One region of the Chroococcidiopsis sp. [FACHB-1243] genome, then DNA from elsewhere that is predicted to be linked to it. Evidence: riboswitches for the same ligand, from Rfam matches in the RefSeq annotation. Region 1 holds a riboswitch; the other holds the start of a gene.

Region 1 (3,119 bases):
TGGCTTTTCTTTAAGCAGGCGCTTAATATCACTGGCTGGTACGTGTCCTTCGATGACATATCCATCCACAATCGCCGTGTGGCAAGATGTCAGTTTGTCAGGCACTTTGTACTTTTGTTTCACTGCCCCCATTTCAGAAATTAGCAAGTCTTTTGTCTGAAAGCCTTGTTTTTTCATGTAATCAATCCATCCACCACAGCATCCACAGGAGGGACTGCGATACACAGTTACTAGTTTAGTAGCGATTGCGTCAGGTTTTTGAGCAACAGCTTGAGGATTGCTGATAGGAGCATCACCTGCCGATATCCCCAACACTGCTACTGTCGGATAAGCAGTTACCACTGCCCCAACAGCAGCACTTGCCATAGTAAGACACAACCTTTTTTGTAACCAGGGAGTGGATTGTTTTTGTTTCATCTGAGACCTCACAGCTAATGGTAAATTTTTGGTGTTGCTAATGGTGTAACCCGTCCTCACAATCTTAATCCCCTTAGCTACGAGTGAAGAGTCAAGATCCTCCCAACGTCAAAAACTTGCTAAATATACCGCAACTGTTGCAGCAAGGCAGAGAACTATACGAAGCTGGAAATTTTTTCAAAGCACTGACAGTTTGGCAACAAGCAGCAGAAGCTCACCAAGCCCAAAGAGATATGCTAAATCAAGTAAGCAACATTTCGTTGGCTTGTCAGCAACTAGGACAGTTGCCTCAAGCAACTACAGCGATCGCTGAAAGTCTAAGACTGTTATCAAGCAACGGGCAAGAGCCACAGCGATCGCAAGTCCTTGCCTAAGCTTTGAATACCTGAGGAGTTTGAGGCGACTAGCGTGCACAGCATTACCAATAGTCTGTTTACTGTTACGGGCGGCGGTCAGACTTTCGCTATAACAAGGTAAAGTCAGTACCAATAGGGGAATATATTTCTTTTGAGCAATTTTTATGGAAGTCGATCGAGTAGCTGTCGCCTTTGAATGCTCGCACAATCGCTGGTCAGCCGAGCCAGCTTTTTGACACACCTTTCGGTCGAGCGATCGCCAGTATTTGTTACGAATCTGCCTTTGTTCAGCATTTCCGGTATCAGGCAACTGCCGGAGGGCTGTTTATCCTCAGTGCTGCTAATAATGCCCATTACAGCCCAGCAATGCCTGCCCAACACCATGCCCAAGATGTAATGCCAGCGTTTGAAACCGATCGATGGGCTGTAAGAGCTACTAATACCGGATATTCTGGTATTATCGCTCCCCACGGTAGAACTAAGTGGATATCTCAACTGAACGCATACGAACTGCACGCAGCAACGATTTATCGACGGCAAACTTAGACGCTGTACGTGCGTTGGGGAGATTGGTTAACGCTGTTTTTGCTGGTGCTAGGTGGTAGCGTCATGCTCTACCATGCGTACAAGCGTTCCCGCAGGGTGTGTAGGCAAAGCCTTCCTCCAAAGTAGACTGTGAATGTTGTTAAATCAAAGCGGGTGTTTAGTTGAAGAGAGTTAAAAACTAGCTAACGTGATAGAAAGGTTATGGGATTGGAGAAACACTAATTACGGTGGTAGCGGTGAGTTTTGTTGGGCAAACTCGACTGATTTGTTTGACAATCCACCTCGTCACGCTTTATAATTTGCCTCTCTCCCTTTCTCACTCTCTGACAATGCTAATTTAAACAGTTCATGGTCGTATGCTGGGTTAGTGAGACAGAAAGTATGATAAGGTCTGATTACTAAGTCGGTTCTGGTGGGGGTCAGTCACCAGAGGTAACGGGGAAAGTTTGGTGCAAGCCCAACGCTGTCCCGCAACTGTGAAGGAGTATCCCACTCATACTCCCAGCCAGGATGCCCGCCGAGACTTTTAATGCCCTTAACTCATCTGCGAGGTACGTGATGACGGCTCGGTCAATTGCTTCTGTTCGGGATCAAGCGCTACGCTTCACTTTGTCAACACCTGTGCAAGCGAGTCTCTACGTTTCGCTGTGCGCTTTAATTCTCTGGACTGTGTATTTTACAACTTATCCCGCAGTTCACGATCGGGTGCATTCTCTACGTCACCATACTTTGATAATTAGTTGCCATTAAAGCTTAAATAGGCATCCACTTCAGAGAAATTCACCAATCGAAATGCCAAAATTCAAGTTATCTGCCCTCATTAGTGCTATTTGCCTGGTGAGTATAGTTCTTTATGTTTTAGCTGGATTTTCTCAAGTCGCACAGCCAAAGGTGCGACTGACAACTGAACCAGGAGTCAACCCGATTTTTCCCTTTGAAGCTGAAGCAACTAAACCTCAATCTCCAGCGCTACTGAAGTTGCAAGTGTTAGATGCATCTGGGCAACCTTTGGAAAATGTCAAAATTGGCTTGACGATTTTCACTCCACCTAAAAATCCTTGGTTCACAACAGATTTCCCCATAGTAGAGGGAACAAAGTTACTGGAAATGGCAGCAGTAGCACCCAAAGGCAAGCTGCAAATTCAGCAGATGCTACCGATTCGCGGTACTTACCAGCTACTAGTCAATGTGACTCCAACGCTTGAGAATGCCTTTAGCCCGTTTAAGCAAACTCTCACGCTCACTGTGCCGGAGAACTGGCTGAAATATCGTAACCTTGGCATCCTGGTTGCAATTTTACTAATTGTCGGGGTAGTCGGCGGTTTAGCGATCGGCGAACGGCAGCAACTCCAGTCTGGAGAAATTGCACCGCAACGGGTACGACTATTGTTGAGTGGAGCAATAGTGGTAGCGATCGCTGCCTTATTATTTGTCAACGTTAGTGCTGAAATTGCTCAGTCGGGAATGTCTATGCCCATGTCCCACATGAGTGAACCTGCACCATCGTCAGAGCAACCAAGTACAATACAGTCTGGGGGACTCCAATTGCGCCTGTCTGGAGATGTCAGCGCCACAGTCGGACAACCTGCAAACTTCCAAGTCAATGTCATCGATCCCAAAACTAGCCAGCCAGTAGCTGACGTATTTTTGAAGATTCAAGCGACTCAGCTTGAGGACAATTGGCTTGCCTTTGCCTATCAAGGTACTGCCGATGCAACTGGACAGTTAAAGTGGCAGCAGCAGTTTTTTGATGGCGCACCCCATAAATTTGAGGTGGAAGTTTCTCCGCAAGCGAATGCA
Region 2 (3,119 bases), on a different contig from region 1:
AACTATGGCGCATCGAAACAACACCAATCCACGAACCGTATGCTTTACTCACTTCCCCTGTGGTATCTGCAAGCAGAGGAAATTTTAACCCTTCTGAATCGCAGAATTCGGCATGGGAATCGATAGAATCAGCACTCACGCCAATAATCTGAGCATTTTTGTCAATGTACTTGGGTAAGTCTTGTTGAAAGCGTTTGGCTTCTAGGGTACAGCCTGCTGTAAAGTCCTTGGGATAAAAATAAAGTACGACCCACTGACCGCGCAAGTCGGAAAGGGAAACTTCTCCATCTCCCGTATTGGTAGGTAGGGTAAATTGTGGTGCGGGTTGGTTCACTGGTGGTAGTTTACCCCCAAGCGCTAAGGCTGGGGTAGCAAAATGACACCAAACCAAAATAGACAGGCAACACGCAAAAACAGAGGTTAAAAAAGTTCGACGAAATATCATGATGTCAACTGCAAGTCCAGTTAACATAAGTTTACATTAGTCCTCGCTGCGATCGGCATCCGCAGGTAAAGATGGTTCCACATGAGATGCAGGTGGTGATTCTGGTTCTGATGTGATGCTCTCAATATATTGGCTATCGAGCAGAAAAGTACCGCGATCGAACCGGACGACCCAATATCCCCCAGGACGGCGATCTGTAACTATCCCTTCTTCCCGCAGACGAATTGTATCGGGAGGACGCAGCATCGGCATCGGCTCGGCTGTTTTAATGTAAGGTGGCAAGGCGACAACTCGGACTGTTTCGCCTATGGTGAATTCTTTCGTCATTGGTAATTGGTAATTGGTAATTGGTAATTGGTAATTGGTCGTTGGTCATGAGTCACTAGTTATTCACAAATGACAAATGACGGATGACTAATGACTATAGGCACTCATACTTTGACTTCTGAAATATGCGTAAGTGCGTTACGCGACGCGATCGCACACCCTACTGTACTAATAACCAACCATCATTACCCATTACCTATTACCAAATCCATTATGGAACTTGCCAGATTTTTTGATGATAGTCTACCGCATTAGCGTAAGGATCTACAGGCGGGTGGTGATGGTCGTGGTGATGATGGTGATGGTTGTCGTGGGTGTGGCTATGAGAATGCGTGTCACCTGCTACAGCTGCTAGGCGGAATTTGCACATCTCGCAATTCATCTGGACTTGACCTAAATGAGTTTCGATTTCTCTTTCTCTGAGAATGCTAAATAGGAGCGGATGCAGTCCTATTTCTGGCAAACAGGCGATTTCAATTTGGGGATACTTTTGTTGCTGTTGAGCTGCGACATCAAAAATCTTTTTAACTAGCGTACCCGTAAAGAGAAAGTGAGGTAGAATAACAATCCGTTTGGGTTGATAGAGTAAAGCGCGTTGGAAACCTGCTTCTAAGCGCGGGTGCGTGATGCCGATAAAGCAGGTTTCTACAGTAGAATAGCCGCTACCTTCCCAGAGAATGCGGGCGAGCTTGCAAGCATCGCCATTGGCATCAGGATCGCTAGAACCGCGACCGACAAATAATAATACGGTATCTGCACGCTCAATTTGAGGATGGTCTATGTCTGCCAGACGCGATCGCCACAAATCGAGAATTCCGGGCGTAATGCCAAAATGCCGTCCGTAGTAAAATTTAAGCTGCGGATGTCTGGCTCTAGCGCGATCGAGTTCGTTCGTTACATCAAATTTGTTATGCCGTGCGGCAAACAGTAAAATTGGCAGCACGGAAATTTCTGTAAAACCCTTCTCTACGCATCGATCTACCCCTTCCTGAATTGTTGGTTCTGTCAGTTCCAGAAAGCAGGGTAGAACTGGTCTAGAGGTATCTAAAGCTTGGTATGCAGAGGCAAAATCTAGCAAGCTTTGCCGTCCAGCTTCATCTCTAGTTCCATGACCGATCAGTAATAGAGGACGCTGTAGCGGCAGAGGTGGTAATTGCAAAGAGATATCTTCCAACGGAGTTAAATGGCGATCGCTAAGCATTGAGATTCTAGCTCCTTTCCCGTGCGACGCAGGAAATAGCGTGAGCGGATAACAGCACAGGCATTCTGGCTTACTATTCGTCATCGTTCATCTGTTATCAGTCATTTGCAGTTAGAGCAACAAATGACTAGTGACAAATGACAAGCGACAAAATCATTTACAGCTGCGGCACAGCCTCGGACTTACACCGATGTTTCCCTATGCTATTACAGTTCACTTGTGCCTAGATATCTTAACTGATTTGACCTACAACAAAAATACTGGGGGAGGGGTTATCAGTGACCAGTGCGTAGCAAAAGGTTTATTAATTCCGAATTCCGAATTCCTTAGCGATCGCCTCTTCGTCCCTTCCAGCCTCGTTCTTGTCTCATTTGCTGTAGTTGTTGTTGCTGTTCTGGGGTTAATACTGCGTCAAACTGAGATTTGGCAGATTGACGAATTTGTTGCATTCTATTTTTCTGCTCTGGAGTTAGGTTGAGAGAAGCTAACGCTTCGCGGCGGCGTTGTCTGCTTTCTCTAACGGTTTTGAGTTGTTCCCTCTGTGCTGGTGTCATGACTGCTTCGATTTGAGCGCGGGTATTGCGGCGGATTTCGGCAATTTTATCTCTTTGTTCCTGAGTTAACCCCAGTTTTTCAAATCGAGGTGGAATTTTATCTTGAGCTTGGGCGATTGTTTGTGACGCGGAAGTTTGCGATCCAGGTGCGATAGGTTCAGCTTGAGCTGCTAGCGGTACGGTGGCAATACTCAAGGCGATCGCGCTGGCTAACACAGGAATATGTTTAAATTGTCTGGTGATGAATTGCATGGTAGCGTTCTCTGGCGTTTCTAAGATTTGATATCACCATCATAAAAATCGAAAAACCGCGATCGCCTGTAGAGAAAGTAACGAATATAACTATTACTTTAGTCATGATGGTGAGGAGCGAGGAGAATTTTGTAGAGACGATACATGTATCGTCTCTACACTGACAACTGACAACTGACAACTGACTCCATTGGGTGCAGTCCTGCGGTAGTCTAGATCGAGTGACTCAGATTTAAGCTATAAATGCTGCTTTAGTATGTCCTCCAACGCCTCACCCACGGTCTCCAGCCCTGCCCGCACAATTCGCATTGGTTCGCGCAAGAGCCAGTTGGCTTTAGTT

What was found. A riboswitch is a leader RNA that binds a small molecule or an ion and turns the genes downstream of it on or off. The one in region 1 is predicted to bind cobalamin.
Region 2: it holds a riboswitch for cobalamin, as region 1 does, so the genes downstream of both, H6G17_RS15375 (sirohydrochlorin chelatase) here and H6G17_RS29445 (CbtB-domain containing protein) in region 1, are expected to answer to the same signal.

Annotation. Positions count from the first base shown of each region.
Region 1 is NZ_JACJQX010000067.1:335-3,453, reverse strand. It holds gene H6G17_RS29460 (DUF411 domain-containing protein) at 1-417, opposite strand, end outside; gene H6G17_RS29455 (hypothetical protein) at 501-791, shown strand; partial or broken gene H6G17_RS29450 (nitrilase-related carbon-nitrogen hydrolase) at 832-1,316, shown strand; cobalamin riboswitch at 1,707-1,856, shown strand; gene H6G17_RS29445 (CbtB-domain containing protein) at 1,830-2,069, shown strand; gene H6G17_RS29440 (hypothetical protein) at 2,112-3,119, shown strand, end outside.
Region 2 is NZ_JACJQX010000019.1:6,220-9,338, forward strand. It holds gene H6G17_RS15365 (peroxiredoxin) at 1-445, opposite strand, end outside; gene sipA (regulatory protein SipA) at 482-772, opposite strand; gene H6G17_RS15375 (sirohydrochlorin chelatase) at 984-1,973, opposite strand; cobalamin riboswitch at 2,011-2,213, opposite strand; gene H6G17_RS15380 (Spy/CpxP family protein refolding chaperone) at 2,300-2,779, opposite strand; gene H6G17_RS34140 (hypothetical protein) at 2,754-2,885, opposite strand; gene hemC (hydroxymethylbilane synthase) at 3,036-3,119, shown strand, end outside.